DNA from 2 places in the Cellulosimicrobium sp. JZ28 genome. Region 1 is predicted to be linked to the other one. Evidence: predicted binding sites of a transcription regulator. Region 1 holds the regulator's gene; the other holds the start of a gene.
The links. The regulator LexA, encoded in region 1, represses DNA repair genes until DNA is damaged. The targets are predictions, from matches to a motif close to TCGAACANNTGTTCGA.
Positions count from the first base shown of each region.

Region 1 (15,211 bases):
CCAGTTGCCGCCCAGGTCCCCGTCCGAGTCGACGAAGTACCGCCACTCGCGGCTCGTGAGGAACGCCTCGACGCGCTCGCGCGTCAGCGGCGCGTTCTGGCTCGTCGGTGCGGCGTCCGGCTTGGTGAAGAAACCCATGTTCTCGAGTCCTTGTCGTCTGAGAGGTCGTGCGAGGTCGTCGTGCTGAGGTCGTACGCGTCGGTGCGCGCGGGCGGACCGACCACGGACACCCTACGCATCCTCGCCCACACGCCTCGGGCCGCCGACCGCCCGGGCGGTACCGTTGCGCGGGTGAAGACCGAGCACGACCCCGCAGGCCCGGGCGTCGTCGCCGTCGTCGGCCCGACGGCCACGGGGAAGTCCGACCTCGCCCTCGACCTCGCCGAGCGCCTGTCCGTCCCCGGGGCGCCCGCGGAGATCGTCAACGCCGACGCCTACCAGCTCTACCGCGGCATGGACGTCGGGACCGCGAAGGTCCCCGTCGCCGAGCGCCGCGGCGTGCGCCACCACCTCCTGGACGTGCTCGACCCCGCCGAGGACGCGTCCGTGGCCCGCTACCAGAGCGAGGCCCGCCGCGTGCTCGACGAGATCGCCGCCCGGGGGGCGCGCGCCGTCGTCGTGGGCGGCAGCGGGCTGTACGTCCGCGCCCTCCTCGACGACATGCGGTTCCCGGGCACGGACCCCGCCGTGCGGGCGGCGCTCGAGGCGCGCGCCGACGAGCAGGGCCCGCGCGCGCTGCACGACGAGCTCCTCCGGCGCGACCCCGCGGCCGCCGCGAGCATCGGCCCGGCCAACACCCGCCGGCTCGTCCGGGCGCTCGAGGTCATGGAGCTCACCGGCGAGCCGTTCACGGCGAACCTCCCGCGCCAGGTCTACGTCCGCCCGACCGTGCAGATCGGCCTCGACTGCGACCGGGCCGTGCTCGACGCGCGGGTCGCCGGCCGCGTCGAGCGGATGTGGGAGCAGGGCCTCGTGGCCGAGGTGCGCCGCGTCGAGGCGCACGGCATGGGCCGCACGGCCCGGCGCGCCGTCGGCTATGCGGAGGTGCTCGCCGCGCTCCACGGCGAGACCACGCAGGACGCCGCGCGCGAGGCCGTCACCGCGAACACGCGGCGCCTCGCACGCAAGCAGATGGGCTGGTTCGGCCGGGACCCGCGCGTCGGGTGGCTCGACGCGCAGTCGCCGGCGCGCGTCGAGGACGCTCTCGCGCTCGTCGCCGCGGCGGACGAGCGCGCTGCCGCGCAGGGCACGGACGGGCCCGACCCCGCGACCGTGCCGGGCACCGCCGTCGGGCCGGACGAGGCGGACAGCAGCGCGCCCGTGCGCCGTAGTCTGGGCTCATGACGCGCACCCGCTTCACCAAGGGCCACGGGACCCGCAACGACTTCGTGCTCCTCGCCGACACGAAGGGCGAGCTCGACCTCACGCCCGAGCTCGTGCGTGCGCTCGCCGACCGCCGCGGCGGCGTCGGGGGGGACGGCGTCATCCGCCTCGTGCCGACCGCGCTCGTCCCGGAGTCGCGCGACGTGCTCGCGGAGGACCCGCACGCCATCTGGTTCATGGACTACCGCAACGCCGACGGCTCGGTCGCCGAGATGTGCGGCAACGGGGTCCGCGTCTTCGCGGCCTTCGCCGAGCGCCTCGGGCTCGTGAGCTTCGCGGGCGGCACCGAGGTCCCGGTCGGCACGCGCGCGGGCGTCAAGCGCGTGCGCAAGGAGGACGACGGCTGGTTCGCCGTCGACATGGGCCCGTGGTTCCTCCCCGGCGGGCGCCCCGCGCTCCAGGACGGCTACGACGCGACAGTCGTCGTGCGGGGCTGGGAGGTCCCGCGCCCGGCGCTCAGCGTCGACCTCGGCAACCCTCACACCGTCCTCGCCGTCGCGCGCGAGGACGTGCTCGAGCGCGCCGACCTCACCGAGGCGCCCGTCGTCGAGCCGCACCCGTCCCACGGGACGAACGTCGAGCTCGTGGTGCCCCTCGGCGAGACGACCGCGGACGACGGCACCGTCGTCGGGCACGTGCGCATGCGCGTGCACGAGCGCGGCGTCGGGGAGACGCCGTCGTGCGGCACGGGCGCGTGCGCGGCGGCGCTCGCGGTCCGCGTGTGGGGCGGCCCCGACGCGCCGGACACCTACCTCGTCGACGTCCCGGGCGGCACGGTGCGCGTGCGGGCGCTCCCGGGCGGCCGCGTCGAGCTCGCCGGTCCCGCGGTGCTCGTCCACGCGGGGGAGATCGACCTCGCCGCGCTCGTCCCGGGGACGCCGGTCCCGCCGGAGGACGACGCGCACCAGGGCGCGGACGGCCTCGTGACCGCCCAGCCCGCCGAGCCGGTCGCGGCGGCGTCCGAGGGCGACCGCGCGCCGGTCTGACCGCCGGCTCAGCGGGGCGCGACGACCTCGAGGACGCGGAACCCCTTCGCGCTCGCGGCGCGCTCGACGACCGCGCCCGGCAGGAGCGGGGGCAGCGCCTCGGCGAGCCAGCGCTGGAGCGAGTCCGAGCCCAGGTTGCGCTGCACCACGAGGTGCGCGCTCGCGCCCGGCGCGAGCCGGGGCAGCCAGTGCAGGAGCATCCCGTGCAGGACGTCCTTGCCGACCCGGATCGGCGGGTTCGACCACAGCGCGGCGAGCGCGACGTGGTCGGGCACGTCGTCCGGGAGGACGGCCCGGACGTTGTCCAGCCCGAGACGCTGCGCGTTGCGGCGCACGAGGTCGAGCGCGCGCTCGTTGACGTCGACGGCCCACACGGTCGCCTCCGGCGCCTCCAGGGCCATCGTCAGGGCGACCGGGCCCCAGCCGCAGCCGAGGTCGAGGACGTGGGCGGGGCCGTCGTCGGGCCGGGCCGCGAGGACGTCGTCGAGCGGCGGGGTGGTGCGCAGGAGCACCTGCGTGCCGAGGTCCAGCCGGCCGGGGGAGAAGACGCCCGAGGCGACCTCGACCTCGACGTCGCGGCCCGCGAGCCGCACGGAGATCGTGCGGCGCTCGGCGGCGGACGCGGGCCGGGCGGTGAAGTAGTGGTCCGCGGCGCCGTCGGGCGCGGCGTCGACGGCGGGGTCCTGGTCCTCGGTCACGTCGGCCGATCCTACGCGGGCGCGCCCACGTCAGGAGGCGGTACGGCGCACCGGGCCGCTCGTCGTGGGCTTAACCACTGGCCTCGGGACGATTTCGCGTGCCACGCTTGTTGTCACACCCGGACGCACGAGCGCCCACCACCGACGGAAGGCGGCACATGAGCCCAACCCCTGCGAACACTCCGAACCCCACCTCGGCTCAGGACGAGCCGACCGGCGCGACGCGGGACATCGCGAGCGACGTCGTGGCGCGGGTGCTCGCTCGGGCCGGGACGGCACGCGCCGAGGGCGGCACGGTCCACACGGAGCACGACGGCGAGCAGCTCGAGCTCGAGGAGCGCAGCGCGCTGCGCCGCGTCGTCGGCCTGTCGACCGAGCTCGAGGACGTCACCGAGGTCGAGTACCGGCAGCTGCGCCTCGAGAAGGTCGTGCTCGTCGGGCTCTGGAGCCCCGGCTCCGACCCGCGCGAGGACGGCGCGCCCACGTCCGCCGAGGAGGCCGAGATCTCGCTGCGCGAGCTCGCCGCCCTCGCGGAGACCGCGGGCTCGCAGGTGCTCGACGGCGTGATCCAGCGCCGCGCGAAGCCTGACCCCGGCACGTACCTGGGCTCCGGCAAGGCCGCGCAGCTCGCCGACGTCGTCGCCGCCAGCGGCGCGGACACGGTCGTGATCGACGGCGAGCTCGCGCCCTCCCAGCGGCGCGCGCTCGAGGACATCGTCAAGGTCAAGGTCATCGACCGGACCGCGCTGATCCTCGACATCTTCGCCCAGCACGCCAAGTCGCGGGAGGGCAAGGCCCAGGTCGAGCTCGCCCAGCTCGAGTACCTCCTCCCGCGCCTGCGCGGCTGGGGCGAGTCGATGTCCCGCCAGGCCGGTGGCCAGGTCGGCGGCGCCGGCGCGGGCATGGGGTCGCGCGGTCCCGGTGAGACGAAGATCGAGCTGGACCGCCGGCGCATCCGCAACCGCATGGCCAAGCTGCGCCGCGAGATCCAGGCGATGGCCCCGGGGCGCGAGACGAAGCGCGCGTCGCGCAAGCGGCACGCCGTGCCGTCCGTCGCGATCGCGGGCTACACGAACGCGGGCAAGTCGAGCCTGCTCAACGCCATCACCGGCGCGGGCGTGCTCGTCGAGAACGCGCTGTTCGCGACGCTCGACCCCACGGTGCGCCGCACGCGCACCGAGGACGGCCGGGTCTACACGCTCGCCGACACCGTCGGGTTCGTGCGCGCGCTGCCGCACCAGCTCGTCGAGGCGTTCCGCTCGACGCTCGAGGAGGTCGGCGACGCCGACCTGCTGCTGCACGTGGTGGACGCCTCGCACCCGGACCCGGAGGGCCAGATCGCGGCGGTGCGCCACGTCCTGGCCGACATCCCGGGCGTGGAGGACGTGCCCGAGGTGATCGTGCTCAACAAGGCGGACCTCGCCGACCCGGAGACGATCGCGCGCATCCGGCTGCGCGAGCGCCGCACGGTCGTCGTGTCGGCGCACACGGGCGAGGGGATCGAGCACCTGCGCGAGCTCATCGCGCACGAGCTCCCGCGCCCGGACGTCGAGATCGACGTCGTCGTGCCGTACCACCGGGGCGACCTCGTGCACCGCGTGCACACCGAGGGCGAGATCGACCACGAGGAGCACACGCCCGAGGGCACGCTCCTGCGCGGCCGTGTCGCCCAGGCCCTCGCGACGGAGCTCGTGGGCGCCTCCGCCGTGAGCTGATCCGCCCCCGAGCCTCCCGCCGGCGCGGCGCGGCGGGCCCGCCCCGCGCCGGACCCGGCGTGGGCCCCACGCACGACCCCGCGCAGCCACGGCTGCGCGGGGTCGCGTGCGTCCCGGGCCGGTCCACAGGGCCCCCGCCGCGTGGGTGCCCGACCGTAGAATCGGCAGGTGCCCCCCTCCACCCGTACCGCTCCCGTGCCCGACCGTCCGGACACGGAGGCGCCCGGGCATGCGGCCGGTGACGTGCCCGCCGTCGAGGAGCTCCTCGACCTCGCGGTCACGCGCCTGGGCGGCGCGCGGCGCGACGGCCAGCGGACCATGGCGCGTGCCGTCACGGACGCCATCGAGGGTTCCGAGCACCTCGTGGTCCAGGCCGGGACCGGGACGGGGAAGTCGCTCGGGTACCTCGTGCCGGCCGTGCGCCACGCGGTCGCGACCGACGAGCGCGTCGTCGTCTCGACGGCGACCCTCGCCCTCCAGCGCCAGGTCATCACGCGGGACCTCCCGCTCGTGGCCGACGCCGTCGCGGACCGCCTCCCGCGGCCCGCGTCGATCGCGCTCCTCAAGGGCTGGCACAACTACGTGTGCGTGCACAAGATCGCGGGCGGCTACCCCGCGGACGAGCCCACGCTCTTCGACCTCCCCGGCGAGGCGGCGGGCGCCGCCGACCACCCCGCCGCGCGCGGAGGGACGAGCATGGCGGCCCTCGGCGAGCAGGTCGTGCGCCTGCGGGAGTGGGCCGACGAGACGCCCACGGGCGACCGGGACGACCTCGTCCCCGGCGTGAGCGACAAGGCGTGGCGGCAGGTCTCCGTCACGGCGCTCGAGTGCCTGGGCCAGCGCTGCCCGCTGCTCGCCGAGTGCTTCCCCGAGCGGGCGCGCGCCGCGGCACGCGAGGCCGACGTCGTCGTGACGAACCACGCGATGCTCGGCATCGCGGCCATGGGGTCGCCCGGGGTGCTGCCCGAGCACGACGTCCTCGTCGTCGACGAGGCGCACGAGCTCGCGGACCGCGTCACGGCCGCCGCGACGGTGGACCTGTCGGTCCCGGCGATCGAGAGCGCGGCGCGCCTCGCGCGCCGCCACGGCGGGGTCACGACGGACGCGCTCGACGCCGCGTCCGCGGCGTTCGGCACGGTCGTCGGGTCGCTGCCCGCCGAGCGCTTCCCCGACGGCCTGCCCGACGCCGCGCGCTCGGCCGTCGCGGCGGTGCGGGACGCCGCGCGCGAGGTGCTCTCCACGCTCAAGCCCGAGACCGGCGTGACCAAGCCGGCCCAGCCGGACACGGGCCTGAAGATGGCGCAGTCGACGATGCTGCAGCTCTTCGAGGTCGCCGAGCGCATGGCGGCCGACCCCACGGGCCACGACGTGCTGTGGTGCTCGCGGCCCGGGGAGGGCGGCTGGTCCGGAGACCGCTTCGGCGACGGCGCGAGCCGCCTGCACGCCGCCCCGCTCGGCGTGGCGGGCCTCATCCGCACCCACCTGCTCGCGGAGCGCACGGGCGTCTTCACGTCCGCGACGCTCGCGCTCGGCGGGAGCTTCGACGCCGTCGCGCGCACCTTCGGGCTCGGCCCCGCGGCGACGGGCGGAGCCGCGGACGCGGGCGACGGCGACGCGCCGCGCTGGCGCGGGCTCGACGTCGGGAGCCCGTTCGACTACCCGCGCCAGGGCATCCTCTACGTCGCGAAGCGCCTGCCGACGCCCGGCCGCGAGGCGTCGACCGAGCACCAGCTCGACGAGATCGCGGCGCTCGTCGAGGCCGCCGGTGGTCGGACCCTCGGCCTGTTCTCCTCGCGGCGCGCCGCGGTGGCCGCGGCGGAGGCGATGCGCGAGCGGCTGGACGTGCCGGTCCTGTGCCAGGGCGACGACCAGCTGCCGACGCTCGTGCGGGAGTTCGCCGAGGACCCGGCGACGTGCCTGTTCGGCACGCTGTCGCTGTGGCAGGGCGTGGACGTGCCCGGGCCGTCGTGCCAGCTCGTGCTCATCGACCGCATCCCGTTCCCGCGCCCGGACGACCCGGTGAGGTCGGCGCGGGCTCGCGCCGTCGAGGCCGCGGGCGGCAACGGGTTCATGCAGGTCTCCGCGACGCACGCGGCCCTCCTGCTCGCCCAGGGTGCCGGGCGGCTCGTGCGGTCCACGGCCGACCGCGGGGTCGTCGCGGTCCTGGACCCGCGGCTCGTGACGGCGCGCTACGGGTCGTTCCTCACGCGGTCCATGCCGGGGTTCTGGCAGACGACCGACCGCGACGTGGCCACCGCTGCGCTCCGCCGCCTCGCCGCCCTAGGCTGAGCCCTTTCCAGCGACTTCACGGAGGCGACATGACGAGCACGTCACCGCAGGGCACCGGCGACGCGACCACGGGCGGTCCGGGAGGGGGAGCGCGGACGACGAAGCTCGCGATCGTCGGCGCCGGTGCCGTCGGCTCGACGCTGGCCTACGCCGCGCTCATGCGGGGCGCGGCGCGCACGGTGGCGCTCCTCGACGTCAACCGCGCGAAGGTCGAGGCCGAGGTCCTCGACCTCCAGCACGGCATCCAGTTCATGCCCATGGCGCGCGTCGAGGGGTCCGACGACGTCGCGGTGTGCGCGGGGGCCGACGTCGTCGTGGTCACGGCCGGCGCCAAGCAGAAGCCGGGCCAGACGCGCCTCGACCTCGCCGAGGGCACGATCGGGCTCATGCGGACGATCCTGCCGGGCCTCGTGGAGGTGGCCCCGGACGCCGTCTACGTCATGGTGACCAACCCCGTCGACATCGTCACGTACGCGGCGCTCAAGTTCTCGGGGCTGCCCCCGACGCAGCTCTTCGGCAGCGGCACCGTGCTCGACTCCTCGCGGCTGCGGTTCCTCGTGGCGCAGCACTGCGGCGTCGCGGTGCAGAACGTGCACGCGTACATCGCGGGGGAGCACGGCGACAGCGAGATCCCGCTCTGGAGCTCCGCGACGATCGGCGGCGCGCCGCTGCTCGAGTGGCAGGGCATCGGCGGTCGGGGACCGCTCACGGGCGACGTGCGCGACGAGATCGCGCGCGAGGTCGTGCAGTCGGCCTACCGGATCATCGAGGGCAAGGGCGCGACCAACTACGCGGTCGGGCTCGCGGGCACCCGGATCATCGAGGCGGTGCTCGCCGACGAGCACCGGGTGCTGCCCGTGTCGACGCTCCTCGACGGCATCTACGGGCTCGAGGACGTGTGCCTGTCGCTCCCGACGCTCGTCGACCGCCGGGGCGCGACGGAGCGTGTCGAGGTCCCGCTGGCGGACGACGAGCTCGCGGGCCTGCGCTCGTCCGCGGAGTCGCTGCGCGCGGTCGCGCGACGCTTCGGGCTCTGAGCCCACGGGCCCGTCGGGCCCGGCACGACGAGAGCCGGGCGGTCGAGGGACCGCCCGGCTCTCGTGCTGTCCCGAGCCTGCCCGCAGGGGCGCCCGGAGACGCTCGGGGACCGTTCAGAGGCTGCGCAGGACGGAGACGACGCGCCCCAGCACCTGGGCATCGTCGCCGGGGATCGGGTCGTACGCGGCGTTGTGCGGCATGAGCCACACGTGGCCGTCGGCGCGCCGCAGGCTCTTCACGGTGGCCTCGCCGTCGATCATGGCGGCCACGATCTCGCCGTTCTCCGCGACCGGCTGGCGCCGCACGACGACCCAGTCGCCGTCGCAGATCGCGGCGTCGATCATCGAGTCGCCCTGCACGCGCAGGAGGAAGAGCTCTCCCTCGCCGACGAGCTGGCGCGGCAGCGGGAAGACGTCCTCCACGACCTGCTCCGCGAGGATGGGGCCACCGGCGGCGATGCGGCCGACGACGGGGACGTACGACGGCGCGGGGTGGGCCTCGTCGTACGCGGGCTCGGGGGCCGTTCCTGCCGGCGCGAGCGGGGTGGCACGGCGGGCGTCGTCGGGCTGGACCACCTCGATGGCGCGCGGACGGTTCGGGTCGCGCCGCAGGAACCCCTTGCGCTCCAGCGTGGTGAGCTGGTGCTTGACGGAGGACGGGCTCGTGAGCCCGACGGCCTCGCCGATCTCGCGCATGCTCGGCGGGTAGCCGCGCTGCTCGACGCACGCGCGGATGGTCTCGAGCACGAGCCGCTGGCGCGGGGTGAGCCCGTCACCCCCTGCCGACCCGTCCGGCAGCTCGCGCACCTCGGCGAGCCCCCGTGCCCTGTCCGTGCCTCGTCCCGCCATGGTCGCTCCGCCCTCGTCCGTCGCGTGCCGCCGGCGCCAGCCGGGCCTGCGGCCTCCCCTCCCCGGGGGCGTGCGCCCCGGGACCTCGGTCGCTCCTCCGGGTCCGAGCGGACATGTCCGGCGAACCGACCTGACCCCAGGCTAGGGGAGGATGCGACACGAATCAAACACCTGTTCGAGCATGTCTCGACTCTGTCGGTCGTTCGTGATAGACCTTCGTACAGATGTTCTACGTACAGGTGTTCGACCGCAACGGTCGGCGCGGAGATGAGACGGGCGCGCGGGTCCGATCGACCGGGGAAGGCGATCGGGCTCGCGGGCCGGGACGGAGGGGACATGGACACGGTGGCGATGGCGACGGCAGCGCCGTCCGCGCTCGGGCGGGACGGCGCAGCGGGGCGAGATGCGCGCCCGGAGGCGCCGCTGCGGCTCACGCGACGCGGCCGTGCGGTCCTCGTGCTCCTCGTGGCCGTCGTGCTCGTCCTCGCGGCGAGGGTCGGGCTGGCCGTCGCGAGCGGGCCAGGGGAGCCGGTCGAGGTCCGCGTCCACGTCGTAAGCGCGGGGGAGACGCTGTGGGAGCTCGCCCAGGGCGTCGCGAACCCGGGGGAGGACCTTCGTGAGGTGGTCAGCGGGCTCGTGGAGCTGAACGGCCTGTCGTCGTCCGGCGTGCAGGCCGGCCAGACCATCCTGCTCCCGGTCGCCGAGCGGTGACGCAGCGCGATCGCACTCCTGGTCCTGTGACACAGCACACGGTGCTGACGTGCGACAGGCTGCGGCCGAGGGTTGCGCCGAGGCCTTAGGTCCGCCTAAGTTAGTGTCACCTCACACGCCGGCTGGGGGCTGGGCGGACGAGGCGAGGAGTGTGCGGACCACCGCGACTCCTGTGCACGTCGCCGCGCGCGAGGCGAGTCGCGCGCGAGATGGGGACGGGGGCGTCCCGACGGGGGCGGTCGACTTCGACCGCCCCCGTTCTGCTGTCCGCGGCCGGGCGCGTCGTCGGCGTGTTGCACCGCGCGCCCGCGACGACATACGTTCGTCGCGCCGACCTGTCGGCGCGACCCGCGGAGGAGCCCGCCATGCACTGCCCGTTCTGCCGTCACGCGGACTCCCGCGTCGTCGACTCCCGCACGTCCGACGACGGTGCCTCCATCCGCCGGCGACGCCAGTGCCCGGAGTGCAACCGTCGCTTCACCACGATCGAGACCGCCAGCCTGTCCGTGGTCAAGCGGTCCGGCGTGACCGAGCCCTTCTCGCGCGAGAAGATCGTCAACGGCGTCCGCAAGGCCTGCCAGGGGCGCCCGGTGAACGAGGACGACCTCGCCGTCCTCGCGCAGCGCGTCGAGGAGACCATCCGCGCGAGCGGGAGCGCCGAGCTCGACGCCTACGAGATCGGTCTCGCGATCCTCGGGCCGCTGCGTGAGCTCGACGAGGTCGCCTACCTGCGCTTCGCGAGCGTCTACCAGGCGTTCGACTCGCTCGAGGACTTCGAGAGCGCCATCACGTCGCTGCGTGTCGACCGGGAGGAGCGCGAGGCGGCGGCGGGCCGTGCGGCGGCCGAGGCCACCGACGACGCCGCGACCGACCGCGAGGCGGCACCCCAGCCCTGACGGTCACGCGACGGTCCCGCGCCTCGCGCCTCCGGTCCGAGGTTCGGTCCGCACAGCCGGACACGGCTGCGCGCGGCCGCAGCGCTACAGGTCGCTGGACCGGGACGCCCAGATGTTGATTCCCGTGTCCACGGGGAGGGCGTCGACGGCCTCGAGCTCCTCGGGGAGAGGTCGGGGGCGTCGAGGGCCGCGAGGTTGTCGTCGAGCTGGCGCGTCGAGCTCGCGCCGAGCAGGACCGACGTGACGCGCTCGTCGCGCAGCGCCCAGCGGATCGCCGTGGACGCGAGCGTCCGCCCGTGGGCGCGCGCGAGCTCGTCGAGGTGGCGCACGCGGTCGAGGTTCTCCTCAGAGAGGAACGCCGGGCGCAGCGGCCCGCCGCGCGCCGCGCGCGACCCGTCCGGGACCCCGTGGAGGTAGCGGTCCGTGAGCATGCCCTGGGCGAGCGGGGAGAACGCGACGACGCCGAGACCTTCGTCGCCCGCGACGTCGAGCACGGTGGCCCCCGCCTCGTCGTGCGGGTCGGGCGCCTCGATCCACCGGTTGAGCATGGAGTAGGAGACCTGCGTGACGACGAGCTCGACCCCGACGTCGGCCGCGACCCGCAGGGCCTCGCGCGTGCGCCGGGCGGAGTACGACGAGATGCCGGCGTAGCGGGCGCGCCCAGACCGGACCGCCGTCGCCAGCCCACCGATGGTCTCCTCGAGCGGGGTGGACGGGTCGTAGCGGTGCGAGTAGAAGATGTCGACGTGGTCGAGCCCGAGCCGGCGCAGCGACGCGTCGAGGGACGAGAGCAGGTACTTCCGGGACCCGCCCTCGCCGTAGGGGCCGGGTCCCATGCGGTAGCCCGCCTTGGTGGTCACGACGAGCTCGTCGCGCACGGGTCGGAGCTCGCGCGCGAGCAGCCGGCCCAGCGACTCCTCCGCGGCACCGCCGGGCGGCCCGTAGTTGTTCGCGAGGTCGAGGTGCGTCACGCCACGGTCGACGGCGTGCAGCACGATCTCGCGCTGCGTCGAGAAGGGGTCGGCGACGCCGAAGTTCTGCCAGAGCCCGAGCGCGACCTCCGGCAGGCGCAGGCCGCTCCGGCCGAGCGCGCGGTGCGGGAGCGCGGCACGCGCCGGCGCGGGACCGCCTGTGGCGTGGGGAGCAGCGGGGGAGGCCTGCGGCGTGGGATCGGGCGACACGTCCCGACGCTACCCGACGGCCTTCGCCGCGCGGTCGTCGGCGCTCCCGGCGCGGTCGCCAGCGTCACCCGCCCGCAAGGCCGGGACGGCCGGGCCGAGCGGACAAATCAGGTGGCGTCGGGCCGCCCGGTGGGGGAGGCTGGCGGGGTGCCCGCAGCGTCGGGCCGACCGCAGTGCCCCCACCGAGTTCCCCGTCGACGAGGAGACCGCCATGGCGTCCGACCAGCAGCGACCCGCTGCAGAGACCGCACCGACCGAGGAGGCCAAGGCGAAGTTCCGGGAGGCGCTCGACCGGAAGAACGCCGCGCGCCACCGCACGGCGGACGGCGAGTCGAACACGGGCTCCGTGCACGGCTCGGAGACCGTCGGCCCGGTCCAGCGCACCTTCCGCCGCAAGTCCGGCTGAGCAGCACCCCCGACGTCCGGTCGTCCCCTGCGGGGCGGCCGGACGTCGCGCGTCCGGGGGTCTACGGCTCCGCGCGCGCGAAGCGTCGTCCGGTGAGCTCGTGGGCCGCGACCACGACCCACTCCTCGGTCGGGACGTCGACGGTCGGGACGAGCGGGTCCGCACCCTCCCGGACGGGATCCACCTCGTGCTCGGTGCGCAGACGGTGGGCGGTGCCGCGCGCGACGACGCTCCACGCCCCGTCGTCGTCGACGTGGTCCCACTCCAGGGCGACCCGCTCGTTGATCGCGAGCGTCGCGAGCTTCGTGCCGGGGACCGTGCGGAACGCGAGCGTGCGCTCGTGCGCCCGCACGGTGACGGGGTAGATGTCCGGCTCGCCCCGCACGCTCACGGCGAGGCGTGCGACGTGGGTCCCCTCCACGAGGTCCCACGACGCGTCGGCGTCGAGGATCTGCGGCGCGTCGTGCGTGTATCCGGTCATGCCTCATCGTGGCACCGGCGCGCGAGAGGCGCTCAGCGGCGAAGGTCACGGCCGCCGAGGACCTTCGCCGCGTGCGGACGGGCCGCGCGCGGCGAAGGGTCCCGGGGTGCGGGGCTGCGTCAGTCGAGGATGCGCAGGGCGATCGTCTGCTCCATCGCGGCCAGCGCCTCGATGACGGCGGGCTCCACGCGCGAGCCGACGTCGGTGACGACGTAGCCGATCTCGCCGCGGGTGGCGAGGAGCTGGCCCTCGATGTTCGTCCCGTGCTCGGCGAGGGTCGCGTTGACGGCGGCGAGGACACCGGGGGTGTTGCGGTGCAGGTGCGTGATGCGCGTGATGCCCGTCGTCTGCTCGAGCGCGAGGTTCGGCACGTTGACGCTGAGCGTCGTGGAGCCGGTGGTGAGGTAGTCGCGCAGCTTCGCGGACACGAACTGCCCGATCGCCTCCTGCGCCTCCTCCGTCGAGCCGCCGATGTGCGGCGTGAGGATGACGTTCGGCAGGCCGCGCAGCTCGGAGTCGAACGCGTCGCCCTTGCGCTTGGGCTCGTGCGGGAAGACGTCGACCGCGGCGCCGGCCACGCGGCCCTCGACGATCGCCTCGCGCAGCGCGCCGTAGTCCACCACGAAGCCGCGCGACAGGTTGAGGAAGATCGAGCCCGGGCGCATGCGGGCGAACTGCTTGGCGCCGAAGAGCCCGGCGTTGCCCTGGCGCCCGTCGACGTGGAGCGTGACGACGTCGGCCTGCTCGAGCAGCTCGTCGAGCGTGTCCATGCGGCGCGCGTTGCCGAGCGCGAGCTTCTCCGCCGTGTCGTAGAAGACGACCGACATGCCGAGGTTTTCGGCGACCACGGAGAGCTGCGTGCCGATGTTGCCGTAGCCGACGATGCCGAGCGTGCGGCCACGGACCTCGTGCGCACCCTCCGCCGACTTGTCCCAGCGGCCCTCGTGCAGCGCGCGGTCGCGCTCGGTGAGGCGGCGCGTGAGCGCGATGATCTCGGCGAGCGCGAGCTCGACGACGGAGCGCGTGTTCTGGAACGGCGCGTTGAACACGGCGACGCCCTGCGTCGCGGCCGAGCGCAGGTCGATCTGGTTCGTGCCGATGCAGAACGCGCCGAGCGCCACCAGGTCGGGGGCGTTCTCGAGCACGTTCGCCGTGACGTTCGTCTTGGACCGGATGCCGAGCAGGTGGACGCCGTCGAGCGCCTCGATCAGCTCGGACTCGTCGAGGGCCCCGGTGCGGACGGTGACGTCGATGCCCGCGGCCTCGAGGTTCGAGGCGGCGAGGGGGTGCAGGTTTTCGAGGAGGAGGGCGCGTAGCACGCCCCCATGGTGCGCCCGTCCCGCGGTCCGGACCAAACGGGTCTTGACCCTCGGGACGAGGTGACCCCGCGCCCGGACCCGACCGCTCTCAGGCGCCGGCGCCCCGTGCGTCGTCCGACGGCCCGGGGGCGACCCCGGCGGGCAGCGGGCGCGCGTGCACGACGACGAGGCGCTGGGTCGGCCGCGTCATGGCGACGTACAGGTCGGACGGGCCCGAGGGCCCGGTCGCGACGTCGGCGGGCTCGACCAGCACGACGGCGTCGAACTCCAGCCCCTTGACCTGCACCGGGTCGAGCACGACGACCGGGTCCTCGCCGCCCGCGTCGGCGAGCCCGAGCGCGGCCCGCAGCGCGGGGACCGCGGGCGCGGCCGCGACGACGGCGACGCGGCCGGACTCCGCGGCGACGAACTCGGCGCGCGCGGCCTCGGCCTCGGCCCGGACGCGTGCCTCCAGCGCGCCCGGTGCCACCTCGACCACGCGCAGGGCGTCCTCGACGTCGCGCGCGGACGTGAGCGGCGAGACCGGGAGGCCGGCCGCGACGGCCGCGCGTCGGGCCGCGTCCGCGACGGAGGCCGGGGTGCGGTAGTTGACCGTGAGCTCGGCGAGCCGCCACGCGTCGCGGAAGACCGGGTCGAGCATGCCCTTCCACGACCGGGCGCCCGCGAGCGAGGACGTCTGGGCGACGTCGCCGACCACCGTGAACGACCGTGTCGGGCACCGGCGCACGAGCATGCGCCACGCCATGGCGGACAGCTCCTGCGCCTCGTCGACCACGACGTGGCCGTAGGTCCACGTGCGGTCCTGCGCGGCGCGCTCGGCGGTGGTCAGGCGCGGGCCGCTCGCGGCGAACCGCTCGGCGAGCACGTCGGCGCCGACGATCCCGCCGCCCGCACCGGACGACTCGAGCACCTGCCGCGCGTACTCGAGGTCCTGCGCGCGCTGCGCCGCGCGCGCAGCGGCCTCGGCCCGCTCCGCCTGGTCGTCCTCGCCGAGGAGCTCTGCCGCCTCGTCGAGGAGCGGCACGTCCGCGGGGGTCCACGGCGCACCCTTCGCCCGCTTGAGGAGCCGTCGGTCCTCGGGGAGAGCTCGGGCGCGGCCTCGGCGAGCCGGTGCGGCTTGGTCCACAGGTCCTCGACGAGGCGCTCGGGCGTGAGCGGCAGCCAGGCCAGGTTGAGCGCGACGCGCACGTCGCGGTGGGAGCGCAGGTCCTCCAGCGCGAGCGCGCGGTCCTCGCCGACGAGCGGCTCGCCGAGCTGGCG
Region 1 covers NZ_CP017660.1:1,383,907-1,399,117, forward strand. Annotated here, with positions in the region: gene BJP59_RS06355 (YbjN domain-containing protein) at 1-138, opposite strand, end outside; gene miaA (tRNA (adenosine(37)-N6)-dimethylallyltransferase MiaA) at 292-1,344, shown strand; gene dapF (diaminopimelate epimerase) at 1,341-2,369, shown strand; gene BJP59_RS06370 (class I SAM-dependent methyltransferase) at 2,378-3,067, opposite strand; gene hflX (GTPase HflX) at 3,226-4,782, shown strand; gene BJP59_RS06380 (ATP-dependent DNA helicase) at 4,978-7,071, shown strand; gene BJP59_RS06385 (L-lactate dehydrogenase) at 7,101-8,108, shown strand; gene lexA (transcriptional repressor LexA) at 8,223-8,957, opposite strand; gene BJP59_RS06395 (LysM peptidoglycan-binding domain-containing protein) at 9,294-9,668, shown strand; gene nrdR (transcriptional regulator NrdR) at 10,034-10,564, shown strand; partial or broken gene BJP59_RS06405 (aldo/keto reductase) at 10,789-11,745, opposite strand; gene BJP59_RS06410 (DUF5302 domain-containing protein) at 11,957-12,151, shown strand; gene BJP59_RS06415 (pyridoxamine 5'-phosphate oxidase family protein) at 12,213-12,632, opposite strand; gene serA (phosphoglycerate dehydrogenase) at 12,752-13,951, opposite strand; partial or broken gene BJP59_RS06425 (HelD family protein) at 14,040-15,211, opposite strand, start outside.

Region 2 (15,211 bases), 240 kb from region 1:
TGGTCCGGTGCCCGACCTCGGTGTGCACCGCGTAGGCGAAGTCGACCGGCGTCGAGCCCGCCGGCAGCGCCATGACGTCGCCCTTGGGGGTGAAGACGTAGACCTCCGCGCCGCCGATCTCGAAGCGCAGCGAGTCGAGGAACTCGGCCGGGTCGGCCGTCTCGCGCTGCCAGTCCACGAGCTGGCGCAGCCACCGCATGTCGTTGGCCGCGGCGTCGTCCTTCGCCGTCTTGCCGCCCGACTTCGCGGTCTCCTTGTACTTCCAGTGCGCCGCGACGCCGTACTCCGCGCGCCGGTGCATCTCGTGCGTGCGGATCTGGATCTCGACCGGCTTCCCGCCCGGCCCGATGACCGTCGTGTGCAGCGACTGGTACATGTTGAACTTCGGCATCGCGATGTAGTCCTTGAACCGCCCCGGCACGGGGTTCCACCGCGCGTGCAGCGCACCGAGCGCCGCGTAGCAGTCCCGGACGCTGTCCACCAGGACGCGCGCGCCGACGAGGTCGTAGATCTCCGCGAAGTCGTGGCCGCGCACGATCATCTTCTGGTAGATCGAGTAGTAGTGCTTCGGCCGGCCGGTGACGGTGGCCTTGATCTTCGCGCTGCGCAGGTCGGCCGTGACCTGCTCGCGCACGACGGCCAGGTACTCCTCGCGCGCCGGCGCGCGCTCGGCGACGAGGTGGACGATCTCGTCGTACACCTTGGGGTACAGGGCCTGGAACGACAGGTCCTCGAGCTCCCACTTGATCGTGTTCATGCCGAGGCGGTGGGCGAGCGGCGCGTAGATCTCGAGGGTCTCGCGCGCCTTGCGACCCGCCGACGACGACGACACGTACTTCCAGGTGCGCGCGTTGTGCAGGCGGTCGGCGAGCTTGATGACGAGCACGCGGATGTCCCGTGCCATGGCGACGACCATCTTGCGCACCGTCTCGGCCTGCGCCGCGTCGCCGTACGTGACCTTGTCGAGCTTGGTCACGCCGTCGACGAGCATGGCGATCTCCTCGCCGTACTCCTCGGTGAGCTGCGCGAGCGAGTAGTCGGTGTCCTCGACCGTGTCGTGCAGCAGCGCGGCGGCGAGCGTCGACCCGTCGAACCCGAGCTCGGCGAGGATCGTCGCGACCGCGACGGGGTGCGTGATGTACGGGTCGCCGCTCTTGCGCAGCTGGCCGCGGTGGGCGCGCTCGGCGGTCTCGTACGCGCGCTCGATGACGCTCAGGTCCGTGCGCGGGTGGTTGGTGCGGACGGCCTGGAGCACCGGCTCGAGCGCCGGGCTGCCCGCGTTGGGGCGCGCGCCGAAGCGGACGAGGCGCGAGCGCACACCGCGCCCGCCCGATCCGCCGGTGCCGGAGGTCGGGGCGCCCGCGCGCTCAGGAGCGCGCGACGTCCGGGTGTTCTCGCTCATGCGCGCCTCCTTCCGCAGGGCGGCGGCCACCGGCACGATGCCGGCGACCAGCCGAGACGACCGGAGTGGCAATCCTACGACTCGACGTGGACCAGCGTGGCCACCTCGCGGCCCGCGAGCCGCTCGCGGCCGCCCAGACCCTCGAGCTCGAGGAGGAACGCCAGGCCCACCACGACGCCTCCCCCGCGCTCGACGAGCTCGGCGCCCGCGGCCGCCGTGCCCCCGGTCGCGAGCACGTCGTCCACCACGAGAACACGCGCACCCGGGGGCAGTGTTCCCGACCGGAGCTCGATGGTCGCGGTGCCGTACTCGAGGTCGTACGTGACGGTGTCCGTGGGCGGCGGGAGCTTGCCCGCCTTGCGCAGCGGCACGAACCCGACGCCGAGGTGCGTCGCGAGCGGCGCCCCGATGAGGAAGCCCCGCGCCTCCATGCCCGCGACGAGGTCGACCCCGCCCGCGGCGCGCGCGACGTCGCCGAGCGCCTCGACCACGTGGCCGAAGGCGTCGCCGTCTGCCAGCAGGCCGGTGATGTCCCGGAAGACGATCCCTGGTCCCGGGTAGTCCGGCACGGCACGGACGAGCTCGAGCACGCGCGAGGCGCGCTCCGGGCCGAGCCCGGCGAGGTGGACGGCGCGCAGGCCGCCCGCCTCGCCGGCCGGCACGTGACCGGGTGCCGTCATCGGGGACGACGGCGGCGCGGCTGCGCCTTGTTGCCCTGGTGCGCGCCCGGCTGGAGCTGGCGGTGCCCCGCCCCGACGCCGGCCGCCGCGAGCGCGGCGTCCTCCTCGTCGCCCGCGACCTCGGCCCGCTCCGCGCGCAGCGCGAGGACCTTGGCCGTGTGCTCCTGGATCGGCTTCTCGCGCTCGCGCAGCGCGACCTCGAGCGGCGTCGCGAGGTACACCGACGAGTACGCGCCGACGGCCATGCCGACGAAGAGCGCGAGCGCGATGTCGCGCAGCGTGCCCGCGCCCAGCAGGAACGCCCCGATGAAGAGGATGCCCGCGACGGGGAGCAGCGCGACGACGGACGTGTTGATCGAGCGCACGAGCGTCTGGTTGATCGCGAGGTTGGCCCGCTCGGCGTAGGTGCTGCGCGTCTGGTCGAGGACGCCCGCGGTGTTCTCGCGGACCTTGTCGAAGACCACGACCGTGTCGTAGATCGAGTACGCGAGGATCGTCAGGAGGCCGATCACCGTCGCCGGCGTGATCTCCCAGCCGATCGCCGCGTAGATGCCCACCGTGACGATGAGGTCGTGGAACAGCGCGATGACCGCGGCGAGCGCCATGCGCCAGTTCCGGAAGTAGATCGTCATGACCAGGCTCACGAGGAGCAGGAAGACGACGAGGCCGACGATCGCCTTCTGGGAGACGTCCTTGCCCCAGGTGGGGCCGATGTACGAGCTCGTCACCTCCCCCTCGGACACGTCGTACGCGCTCGCGAGCTCGACGGCGACCTGCTCGACCTGCGCGTTGCTGAGCTCCGCCGTCTGCACCCGCACGGTGCTGGAGCCCACCGAGGTGACGCGCGGCACCTCCTCGGGGGCGACCGCCGCGACGGCGTCGAGCGCCGGCTGCTGCGAGGTGTCCGAGACGCCCGAGACGGTGAACTCCGACCCGCCGCGGAACTCGATGCCGAGGTTGAGCCCGTCACCGGCGATCCGGACCCCGATGATGCCGAGGGACAGGACGACCAGGACGAGCGCCACCACGAAGTAGGCGCGCCGCTTGGCGACGATGGCGTAGGACCGGCGGCCCGTGTACAGGTCGTTGCCCCACTGGGCGAAACCGCTGGCCATCAGTGCTTCTCCTCGTTCTCGTCGCCCGCCGCGTCAGCGGCCGGGGACCCCTCGTCGCCGTCCGCGGAGGCGGCGGCCCGCCGCTCGGCGGCACGGCGCTCGGCGATGGTCATGCGCGGGCCGTCGGACCGGCCGACGCCGGCACCGACCGTCTCCCGGACGGGCGCCGTGCGCTCGTGCGCCGGGGCGTCCTGCACCGGCGCGTCCTGGACGACGTCGCCGCCGTCCGCGGGTGCCGTCGAGGTCGCCCCGACGACGCGGCCGCGACCTGCGTACCGCGTGCCGCGCACCCCGAGGCGCCGCGGGTCGAGGCCCGACGCCGGGTGGCCGTTCGCGAAGAACTTGGTCCGGGCGAGGAGCTGCATGAGCGGGTGCGTGAAGAGGAACACCACGATCAGGTCGACCAGGGTGGTCAGGCCCAGCGTGAACGCGAAGCCGCGCACGCCGCCGACCGCCAGGTAGTACAGGACCACCGCGGCGACGAAGTTCACCGCGTCCGAGGCGAGGATCGTGCGGCGGGCGCGCTGCCAGCCCTTCTCCACCGCGGAGTTCAGCGTCCGGCCGTCGCGCAGCTCGTCGCGGATGCGCTCGAAGTACACGATGAACGAGTCCGCGGTGATACCGATCGCGACGATGAGCCCCGCGACGCCGGCGAGCGACAGGCGGTACCCGATCGTCCACGAGAGCACCGAGATCACGCCGAACGTCACGACGGCCGCGATGCCGAGCGACGCGACGGTGACCAGGCCGAGCACGCGGTACTGGAAGAGCGAGTAGATGACGACCAGCAGCAGGCCGATCGCGCCCGCGAGCAGACCCTTCTCGAGCTGCTCGGAGCCGAGCGTCGCGGAGATCTGCTCCTGGCTCTGCACCTCGAACGTCAGGGGCAGCGAGCCGAAGTTGAGCTGGTTCGCGAGCGTCGCCGCGCTGTCGCGCGTGAAGCTGCCCGAGATCTCGGCCTTGCCGTCGGGGATCGCGACCTGCGAGACGGGTGCCGAGATGACGAGGCCGTCGAGGACCATCGCGAACTGGTTCTGCGGCGACGGCAGCGTCGTGAGACGCGTCGTGACCTCACGGAAGGCCTTGGTGCCCTCGGAGTCGAACTCGATGTTGACGACCCACTCGTTGGTGACGACGCCGTTCTGCCCGACGCGCAGGCCGGAGCTCGCGTTCGAGATGTCGGTGCCCTCGATCTCGACCGGGCCGAGGATGTACTTGGCCGTGCCGTCGTCGGCGCACGAGACGAACGCGCTGTCGGTCGGGCCGCTGTCGCCGCCCACGAGGTTCTCGGGGAGCGTGCAGTCGAGCGCGTCGAACTGCGCCTGCAGCTCCGGCGTGATCTGCGCGAGGTCGCTCGGGTTCTCCGGGCGGGTCGTCTCCGGCGCCGGGTCCGTCGTGGCGTCGTCCGCCGGGGCGTCCGTCGCTGCGTCGGCCGCCGGGTCCGTGCCGTCCTCGGCCGCGGGGTCCGTCGCGCCGTCGGTGGCCGCGTCCGCGGACTCCGTCGCGTCCGGGGCGTCCTCGGCCGCGGCGTCGTCGCCCGCAGCCGGGTCGGTGGACTCGTCGGCGGGCGTCGCCGTCGGCATGCCCACGGAGAGCACGGGGCGGAAGCGCATCTGGGCCGAGGTGCTGACGAGGTCGATGGTCTCCTGGGACGGCTGCCCCGGGATGCCGACGACGATGTTGTTGCGGCCCTGGCTCGTGATCTCGGCCTCGGAGACACCCTGCGCGTCGATGCGCTGGCGGATGACGTTGATCGCCTGGTTGATGTCCTCGGCCGTCGGCTGCGAGCCGTCGGTGGTGACGGGCTCCAGGATGATCTGCGTGCCACCCTCGAGATCGAGCGCGAGGCCCGGGGTGAGGCTCGCCCCGCCCGGGTTGTCCTCGGTCTTCGGGTCGAGCTTCGTGCCCGCGAAGAGGGACCCGAAGAGGACGACGATGAGGATTCCCAGGGTGACGAGGGTCCGTACGGGCCTCGCTCGTGTGCTGCTGGTGGCCAACTGTCCGTCTCTTCTCGTGCGTGTGCGGTGGGCCTCGCGGCCCACCGCGTCAGGCCGGTCGCGGCAGCGACCGGCATAGGGTCACTTGATGTCGGTGCCGTCGTCCCGGCGTCCGCGGTCCTTCTCCGACCGGTCGTCGGTCAGACCGGAGAGGTCGTCGGGCACGACGAGGTCGTCGACGTCGCCCTTCGTGGTGCTCCCGGCGTCGGCATTAGCGGTGCCGTACTCGGCCGCGCCCTCCGACGCGTCGTCCGCCGTCGTCTCCTCGGTCTCCTCGACCGGGGGCTCGACGAGCTTGGCGATCGCGGCGCGCAGCCACCGGGACTGGTTGCCCGGCGTCGACTCGATGGTGATGACGTCGGCCTCGTCGTCGACGTCGACGACCGTGCCGAACATGCCCGAGCCCGTCATCACCTCCTGCCCGGGGGCGAGGGTCGCCCGGAAGTTCTGGGCCTCGCGCTGCTGCTTGCGGGTGCGGCTGGTCATGAGGAACATCGCACCCGCCGCGAGGGCGAGGATGAGGATGAAGCTGATATCCATGACGGAGTCTCGTGTCCTGTTCTGTGCGGGATCTGCGCGCAGTCTAGGCGTGCGCGCACGGTTCACCAACGAGCCGTCTCGCCGCGGAGTTCCGCCCGCCCGGGTCCCGACCATTCTAGGACCACCCGCGGAGCGCCTGTGACCGCCGTCACCGGAGCGTCCTCGCGGGCTCGTGACCTCCGGCGTCGCCTCAGGCGTCGAAGAGCGTCCCGCCCTCGCGCGGCGGGGTGAGCCCGAGGTGCGCCCAGGCGGCCGGGGTCGCGACGCGGCCCCGCGGCGTCCGCCCGATCAGCCCCTCGCGCACGAGGTACGGCTCGGCGACGGTCTCGACCGTCTCCGCCTCCTCGCCCACCGTCACCGCGAGCGTCGTCAGGCCCACGGGACCGCCGTTGAAGCGCGTGCACAGCGCGGTGAGCACCGCCCGGTCGAGCCGGTCGAGGCCGATCGGGTCCACCTCGTAGACCTCGAGGGCCGCGCGCGCGGCCGCGAGGTCCATGGTCCCGTCGCCGCGCACCTGCGCCCAGTCACGCACACGCCGCAGGAGGCGGTTCGCGATGCGGGGCGTGCCGCGGGAACGCCCCGCGATCTCGCGGGCGGCCTGGGGGTCGAGCGCGACGCCCAGCAGGCCGGCCGAGCGCGTCAGCACGCGCTCGAGCTCGTCGCCCGAGTAGAAGTCCAGGTGCCCGGTGAAGCCGAACCTGTCGCGCAGCGGCGCGGGCAGGAGCCCGGCGCGCGTCGTCGCGCCGACCGCCGTGAAGGGCGGCAGCGAGAGCGGGATGGCGCTCGCCCCGGCCCCCTTGCCCACGACGACGTCGACGCGGAAGTCCTCCATCGCCATGTACAGGAGCTCCTCGGCCGGTCGCGCGAGCCGGTGGATCTCGTCGATGAACAGGACCTCGCCCTCCTCGAGCGAGGACAGCACCGCCGCGAGGTCGCCGGCGTGCTGGATCGCGGGCCCGGACGTCACGCGCAGCGACGTGCCGAGCTCCGCGGCGATGATCATGGCGAGCGTCGTCTTGCCGAGCCCGGGCGGACCCGACAGGAGCACGTGGTCCGGCGCGCTCCCCCGCGCGAGCGCGGCCTGGAGCACGAGCGACAGCTGGTCGCGCACGACGGCCTGGCCGACGAACTCCTCCAGCCGGCGCGGCCGGAGCGCGGCCTCGGCCGCGCGTTCGAGGTCGTCCGCGCCCGCCGCGACGATGCGCTCGGACGAGAACGTGCCGTCTCCGCCGAGGTCGTCGAGTCCCACCTGGTCGAAGGTCGCCACCGTCAGCTCCTCGGCCCGCCGAGCACCCGCAGCGCGGCACGCAGCGCGCCCGCCACGTCGGGTGCCTCGACGACGTCGACGCCCGCCTCGGCGAGCACGGTGGACACCGCGTCGTCCGCGGCCTTGAGGTTCCAGCCGAGCCCGACGAGCGCCTCGACCACCTGGTCGCGCCGGTCCTCCGGACGCGGCGCCGACGCCGAGGCGGTCGATCCCGCCTCGGGGGCGTCGGCGCCCGTGGGCGGGCCGAGCTTGTCGCCGAGCTCGAGCGCGATCCGCTGCGCGCCCTTGTTGCCGATGCCCGGGACGCGCACGAGCGCGGCGATGTCGGCACCCGCGACCGCACGACGCAGGCCGTCGGGCGTGTGCACGGCGAGCATCGCGAGCGCGAGGCGCGGACCGACGCCGCTCACGGTCTGGACGGTCTCGAAGACGGCGCGCTCGTCGTCGTCGGCGAAGCCGTAGAGCGTGAACGAGTCCTCGCGCACGACGAGGCTCGTCGCGAGGCGCGCCGTCTCCCCCACGCGCAGGCCGGCGAGCGTGGCGGGCGTGGCGTGGACGAGGTAGCCCACTCCTCCGACCTCGAGCACGGCGCGGTCGAGCTGGACGCTCGCCACGACACCGCTCAGGGACGCGATCACGCAGGCTCCTCTCCCGGCCGGCAGCACCGACCTGGTCCGATGGTCCGCCGGCCCCGAGGACCGCCGTCGGGCCGCGCGCCGAGGGGCGCGTCGAACACCCGTACGACCGCGGTCACTCTAGCAAGGGCCGCCCACCCGCCGACCGACCGACACGGACCGCCGGCACCCCCACCGGCACGACCGGCGGAACCGGCGCCGCTAGCGCGGCGCGCGCCGTCCCTTCGCCGCGTGCTCGGCGGCCGCCCACGCGCGCTGCGCGGCCGTGAGCTCGTGCCGCTCGCCGCCCTGCAGGGCGCCAGCGGGGCGCCAGAGGTGGCAGATCGCGAGCGCGAGCGCGTCGGCCGCGTCCGCGGGCTTCGGCGGCTCCGCGAGGCCGAGGATCCCCGCGACCATGCGCTGGACCTGCTCCTTGCCGGCGCGTCCGCTCCCCGTGACCGCGGCCTTGACCTCCGACGGCGTGTGCAGCGCGACGGGGACGCCCCGCTTCGCCGCCCCGACCATCGCGATGCCCGCGGCCTGCGCGGTGCCCATGACCGTCCCGACGTTGTGCTGCGCGAACACGCGCTCGACCGCCACGACGTCGGGCACGTGCTCGTCGAACCACGCGTCCAGCCGCTCCGCGATCCGCAGCAGCCGCAGGTCCACGCTCAGCTCCGGGTCCGTCCGGATCACCCCGACCGCGACGAGCTCCGCCCGCCGCCCCCGCGCGGAGTCCACCACCCCGACACCGCACCGGGTCAGCCCAGGATCCACTCCGAGAACGCGCACCCCTCGACCCTTTCACGTGAACGGCACGGACAGGCCGTGCCACGCGGTCCGGCGACGGACCAGCCAGCGGGGGCCGGGAGGTCGGCGCGCGGTCGTGGCGGGCCTGGCGGGAGCGGCGCGAGGCGCGAGCGCCGCGGATGGTAGACCGCGCGCCGATCTCCCGGCCGCGCCGCGACCCGACCATCCGGGACGCGACCCGAACCGGGTCAGTCGTCGTTCTCGAGCTCCGCCATGACCTCGTCCGACGCGTCGAAGTTGGCGTAGACGTTCTGCACGTCGTCGCTGTCCTCGAGCGCGTCGATGAGGCGCAGGATCTTGCGCGCGCCCTCGGCGTCGACCTCGACCTCCATGGACGGGTGCCAGATCGAGTCGGCGGAGTCGTACTCGATCCCCGCCTCCTGGATCGCGGTGCGCACGGCAACGAGGTCGCTCGCCTCGGACAGCACCTCGATGACGTCGCCGGAGTCGGTGACCTCCTCGGCCCCCGCCTCGAGCGCGGCGAGCATGACGTCGTCCTCGGTCACGCCCTCCGCCTTCGGCACGACGACGAGGCCCTTGCGCGCGAAGAGGTAGGACACGGAGCCCGGGTCGGCGAGGTTGCCGCCGTTGCGGCTGAACGCGAGGCGCACCTCGGAGGCCGCACGGTTCTTGTTGTCGGTGAGGCACTCGACCAGGACGGCGATGCCGTTGGGGCCGTAGCCCTCGTACATGATCGTCTGGTAGTCGACGGCGTCGGCGCCGGTGCCCGAGCCGCGCTTGACGGCGCGGTCGATGTTGTCGTTGGGGACCGACGACTTCTTCGCCTTCTGGATGGCGTCGAACAGCGTCGGGTTGCCCGCGGGGTCACCGCCGCCCGTGCGCGCCGCGACCTCGATGTTCTTGATGAGCTTCGCGAAGAGCTTGCCGCGCTTGGCGTCGATGGCCGCCTTCTTGTGCTTGGTCGTGGCCCACTTGGAGTGCCCTGACATGCGTTCCTACCCCTTCGCGATTCTGACGAACAGCTCGTGCACGCGCGCGTCCCCGGAGATCTCCGGGTGGAACGAGGTGGCGAGCAGCGATCCCTGCTGGACTGCGACGATCCTACCGGCGGCAGCCGCCGGGATGCCGGGTGCGCCGTGCTCGGGGATCCGGGCGAGCACCTCGACCCCGGGCCCGGCCTCCTCGACCCAGGGCGCCCGGATGAACACGGCGTGCACCGCGTCCCCGTCCCGGCCCGGTCTCGGTGCGTCGTCGCGCCCGTCGTCCGCCGGCGCCAGGCCGGCGAACGCGAGGTCGGTCTCGAACGAGTCGACCTGGCGGCCGAACGCGTTGCGGCGGACCGTCACGTCGAGCCCGCCGATGGTGCGCTGGTCGGCGGTGCCGCCCAGGATGCGGTCGGCGAGCAGGATCATGCCGGCGCACGAGCCGTAGACGGGCAGACCCTCGGCGATGCGCGCGCGGAGCGGCTCGTCGAGCTCGAAGATGCGCAGGAGCTTGTCGATGGTCGTCGACTCGCCGCCCGGGAGCACGAGCCCGTCGACCGCGGCGAGCTCCTCGGGGCGGCGGACGCCGACCGTGCGGGCGCCCGCGGCCTCGAGCGCGGCGCGGTGCTCGCGCACGTCGCCCTGGAGGGCCAGGACACCGATCGTGATCGTCACGAAGGGGAATGATACGTCGGCGGCCCCGCCGCCCGTCCCGCGGCGGGCCTCCGGCCGCGCCCACGGTTGCTAGCCTCGCCGTCGTGACGTACCCGCCCGCCCCCGGCCAGCCCTATCCCGCGCCCGGTCCGGCGCCGTACCCCGGGGCGGCGCCGCGGCCCCCGCGCAGCACGCGCGGCGCCACGACGATGATCGTGGTCGGCGCCGTCGTGCTCGTGCTCGCGCTCGTGGCGGGGATCCTCGGCGTCACGACGTTCGTCCGGGCGCTGCCGACCGGCGTGATCGACGGCGCGGGCCGGCCCGGGTCGGCGGCGCTCGCGTCGGGCGACGTGCCGGGCGAGGCGGAGCTCGAGGTCACGGGCGGCCAGCCGTACAGCATCTGGGCGGTGGGCCGCGCGGGGTCCTCGGACGGCGCGGGCCTCGACGTCGAGGACGTGACCGTGACCTGCGCCGACGGCGACCTCACGGTGAGCGCCCCGTCGGTGTCCGGCAGCTCCGGCCTGAGCTCCTCCCAGGCGACGACGGTGGCCGAGGCGACGCCGCCGGCGTCCGGGACGTGCACGGTGACCGTCGCGCAGGGTGCAGCGCCCGCGGGCACGACGTTCGTCGTCACCGAGGGCTGGCGCTTCGGCACGTTCTTCGCGACGCTCGGCGGCACGATCGTGCTGTGGTTCGTCGCGATCGGCGGCGGGCTGCTGGGCGCGGGGCTGCTCGTCGGCGGGATCGTGTGGCGGGTGATCGCCCGCCGGGCGTAGCGCCGGTCAGTCCGCGCGCGCCGTGCCGAGGTGCCGCGTCACGCCGTCCCACCCGTGCAGCAGCGGTGCGACGAGGTCGGGCAGCCCCTCGGGGAAGACCTCGATCTGGACGCCGCGCAGGTCGTCGAGCGTCCACCAGCGCATCTCGTCGACGACGTCGAGCTCGACGTCGGTCCACCCGTCGCGGCTCAGCCCGCCGTCGCCGTCCGCCCCGGTGACGCGCGCGAGGAACAGCACCTCGTCCTGGCGGCAGTGCTGCCGGTAGAAGTCGAAGATCGCGCTGCGCGTGTACACCGGACCGACGAGCGCGCCCGGGTCGAGGAGCAGGCCCGTCTCCTCGTGGACCTCGCGCAGCGCGGCGTCGACGTCGCTCTCGCCCGGGTCCACTCCCCCGCCGATCGTGAACCACCACGAGCGCTCGGGCTGGTCGACGTCGTGCCCGCGTGCCAGGAGGATGCGGTCCGCGTCGTCGAGGAGCAGCACGCGCGCGCCGCGGCGGAAGTACAGGCCGTCGTCCCCGAGCACCCAGTCGGGGCCCAGGGACGACGGCGCTCCGGCGGCCTCGGCCACGACGGCTCAGCCGTCCGTCGTCGGCACGACGACGGACGGCTGCGACGCGCGGCGGTCGGTCACCAGCCGCGCTCGGCCAGACGGTGCGGGACGGGGATGTCGTCGACGTTGATGCCGACCATCGCCTCGCCGAGCCCGCGGGAGACCTTGGCGATCACGTCGGGGTCGTCGTAGAACGTCGTGGCCTTGACGATGGCGGCCGCGCGCTGGGCGGGGTTGCCGGACTTGAAGATGCCCGATCCCACGAACACGCCCTCGGCGCCGAGCTGCATCATCATCGCGGCGTCGGCCGGGGTCGCGATCCCGCCGGCGGTGAACATGACGACCGGGAGCTTGCCGGTCGCGGCGACCTCCTTGACGAGCTCGTACGGCGCCTGGAGCTCCTTCGCGGCGACGAACAGCTCGTCCTCGGGGAGCGACGTGAGGCGGCGGATCTCCCCGCGGATGGTGCGCATGTGCGTGGTCGCGTTGGAGACGTCGCCCGTGCCGGCCTCGCCCTTGGAGCGGATCATCGCGGCGCCCTCGGTGATGCGGCGCAGCGCCTCGCCGAGGTTGGTCGCCCCGCACACGAACGGGACGGTGAACTGCCACTTGTCGATGTGGTTGGCGTAGTCCGCGGGCGTGAGGACCTCGGACTCGTCGACGTAGTCCACGCCGAGCGACTGCAGCACCTGCGCCTCGACGAAGTGGCCGATGCGCGCCTTGGCCATCACGGGGATGGAGACGGCCTCGATGATCCCGTCGATCATGTCCGGGTCGGACATGCGCGAGACGCCGCCCTGGGCGCGGATGTCGGCGGGCACGCGCTCCAGCGCCATGACCGCCACGGCCCCGGCGTCCTCGGCGATCTTCGCCTGCTCGGGCGTGACGACGTCCATGATGACGCCGCCCTTGAGCATCTCCGCCATCCCCCGCTTGACCTTCGCGGTGCCGACCGCGCCGGCACCCTCCGTGGTCGCGGCGCCAGGGGCGCTCTCGGCAGGGACGTTCTGGTCGGCCACGTTGGTCACCGGTACCTCACACCTTCAGGTCAGGGGAACGTCGCGCGCTCGCGCGCGGACGCCGTCGAACAGGCTCGACGGCACATGCTCCCACGCGCTCCCCATCCTATCGCCGGGCCGTCCACGGCCCCGGTCCCCGGGCCGGCCGGGAGAGGACCGCCGGGCCCGGTACGACCCGCGAGAGCCGCCCCTCAGTCGGGGGTGGCCGCGCTGGCGACAGGGCGCACGAGCGCGTCGGGCGCGGCGTCGTCGAGCTCGACCGTCACGGGCATCGGCGCGTGGCCCGCGAGGTGGAACAGACGCACCCACCACTTGCTGCGCACGCGCAGCGCCTGGGCGACGGCCTCGTTGTGGAAGCGGCGCGCGAGCTGGGCGCGGTACCACGCGGCGGACAGCGTCGCGAGCAGCTCGTCGCCCGCGGGGACCGACCGCACCTCGGCGAGGTCGTCCGCGTCCTCCAGCGCGGAGCGCAGGGTCGCGGTGAGGTCGCTCTCCGCGAGCGCGCGCGACTCCGCCATGCCGCCCAGGAGGCGCCGGGGCCGCGGGCCGTTCGCCGGCACGAGGCCGGGCACCTGCTCGCGGAGCCGGCGCGCGTCGGCGTCGTCGTCGAGGACGGCGTGCGCGGCCTCGGCGACGAGGACGGAGCTCGCGGGGTCGAGCTCGCCGGACGCCGCGAGGTCCACGGCGGCCGACGCGCGGCGCACGAGCTGGGCGTCCAGCGCCAGCCGCGACGCCATGACCTTGCGGTGGAGGCGGTCGAGCCGCGACGCGGCGACCCACAGCAGCCACGCGGCCAGGGCCGCGACGACGAGGACGAGAACGGCGGTCTCGGACCAGGTCACGGGCGACCCACCTCCTCCTCGCGGACGCGGCCCAGCAGCCGCCCGCCGCGGCGCGAGCGCGGGTCCTCGTGCACGGGGATGACCGCCTCGGACGCCGCGAGCACCATGTCGTACACCGCGGAGACCTGGTCGGTCACCGCGGACCAGTCGAACCGTCGCACGAACTCGGCCGCGCGCGCGCGGTGCGCGGAGCGGGCGTCGGGGTCCGCGAGGACGTCGACCACCGCGCGGGCCAGCGCCTCGGGGTCGCCGACGGGGAACAGCACGCCCGCGGCGCCGTCGTCGAGCACCCGGCGGAACGCGCCGAGGTCGCTCGCGACGACGCACGCCCCGGCGCTCATGGCCTCCACGAGGACGATCCCGAAGCTCTCGCCCCCGGTCTGCGGCGCGATGTAGAGGTCCACCGACGCGAGCAGGCTCGCCTTGTCCTCGTCGCTCACGCCACCGAGGAACTCGACGGACGACGCGTGCGCGCCGAGCGCCTCGATCGCGGCGTCCCGGCCGTCGTCGCCGCGCCCGGCGACGAGGAACCGTGCGCCGGGGAGCTGCGCGAGGATCCGCGGGATCGCGGCCGTCAGGACGGGCAGGCCCTTGCGCGGCTCGTCGAGGCGCCCGAGGAACGCGATCGTCGGCGCCTCGGGCGTGCCCTGCCAGGCCGGGCTGGGCACGGCGTCGGCGAACGTGTCGACGTACACGCCGTTGGGGATGACGACGGCGTCGCCGCCCAGATGGTCCACCAGCGTGCGCCGCGCGTCCTCCGAGACCGCGATGCGCGCGTCGATCTTCTCCAGGCTCTGCCGCACGAGGGGGTAGGCGACCTGGAGCGCGCGCGAGCGCACGAGCGACGTGTGGAACGTCGCGACGATCGGGCCCTGTGCGATCCAGAGCGCGAGCATGCTCAGCGAGGGCGTCACGGGCTCGTGCAGGTGCAGCACGTCGAACCGTCCGGCGTCGAGCCACCGGCGCACGCGGCCCGCCGTGCGCGGGCCGAACGTGAGCCGCGCGACCGAGCCGTTGTAGCGCACCGGCACCGCACCGCCGGCGGAGGTGAGGTAGTCCGGGACGGGCGTGTCGTCGTCGGCCGGGGCGAGGACGGAGACCTCGTGGCCTCGCGCCATGAGCGCCTCGGCGAGGTCGCGCACGTGGAACTGCACGCCGCCGGGGGCGTCGAACGAGTAGGGGCACACGATGCCCACGCGCAGGCTCATGCGGCACGCTCCGCGTCCGGGGACGGCTCGCCCGCCGCGGCGCGCGTGCGCGCGTAGCGCTCGGGGTCGAGGTCGTCGACGAACACCTTCTGGAGCATGTGCCAGTCCTGCGGGTGCTCGCGGATCGCGACGCTCAGCGCGTCGACCCAGGACTGCGTCGCCGCGGCCACCCGCTGGGCGCGCGGGACGTCCGTCGCGATCTCGACGCGCGGGAAGAAGCGGATGACCAGGCCCCAGGGCGAGCCCGCGGCCCGGCGCCGCTCCCCGCGCAGCCGCTCGTAGTGGATGCCGGCCGGCACGAGCGGCGCGCCCGTGCTCACGGCGAGCGCCGCGGGCCCGGCGGCGACCCGCGCCCGCTCGCCGAAGAGGTCGACCTCGACGCCGCGGTGGGTGAGGTCGCGGTCGGCGAGCAGCGGGATGATCTTCCCCGGCCGGCTCGCGCCGCGCACCAGGTCGCGGAAGACGTCGCCGTCGCCGAGCGCGAGGATCTCGAGCCCGAGCCCGGTGCGGAACGCGAGGAACTCCTCGAACAGCTCGTCGGGCTTCAGCCGCTCCGCGACCGTGAGCACGGGCGCGATGTGCGGGGTCGCGTACGCGCCCGCGAGGTCCCAGTTGCCCTGGTGGGACAGCGCGAGCACCGGGCTCCGGTCGCCGCCGAGGTGCTCGGCCAGGTTCTCGTACCCGACGAGCCGCACGCGCGCCTCGACCTGCTCCGGCGTCCAGGCGGGGAGCGTGAAGGCCTCCCGGTAGTACCGCATGTACGACCGCATCCCCGCGCGCGACAGCCGGCG
Region 2 covers NZ_CP017660.1:1,625,521-1,640,731, reverse strand. Annotated here, with positions in the region: gene BJP59_RS07530 (RelA/SpoT family protein) at 1-1,402, opposite strand, end outside; gene BJP59_RS07525 (adenine phosphoribosyltransferase) at 1,477-2,082, opposite strand; gene secF (protein translocase subunit SecF) at 2,079-3,197, opposite strand; gene secD (protein translocase subunit SecD) at 3,197-5,194, opposite strand; gene yajC (preprotein translocase subunit YajC) at 5,276-5,734, opposite strand; gene ruvB (Holliday junction branch migration DNA helicase RuvB) at 5,925-7,001, opposite strand; gene ruvA (Holliday junction branch migration protein RuvA) at 7,004-7,639, opposite strand; gene ruvC (crossover junction endodeoxyribonuclease RuvC) at 7,838-8,407, opposite strand; gene BJP59_RS07490 (YebC/PmpR family DNA-binding transcriptional regulator) at 8,614-9,375, opposite strand; gene pdxT (pyridoxal 5'-phosphate synthase glutaminase subunit PdxT) at 9,382-10,044, opposite strand; gene BJP59_RS07480 (hypothetical protein) at 10,128-10,799, shown strand; gene BJP59_RS07475 (NUDIX hydrolase) at 10,806-11,369, opposite strand; gene pdxS (pyridoxal 5'-phosphate synthase lyase subunit PdxS) at 11,429-12,370, opposite strand; gene BJP59_RS07465 (hypothetical protein) at 12,562-13,212, opposite strand; gene BJP59_RS07460 (glycosyltransferase family 4 protein) at 13,209-14,414, opposite strand; gene BJP59_RS07455 (phosphatidylinositol mannoside acyltransferase) at 14,417-15,211, opposite strand, start outside.
Region 2: the regulator LexA is predicted to act here: its motif matches at 7,730-7,745, upstream of ruvA (Holliday junction branch migration protein RuvA).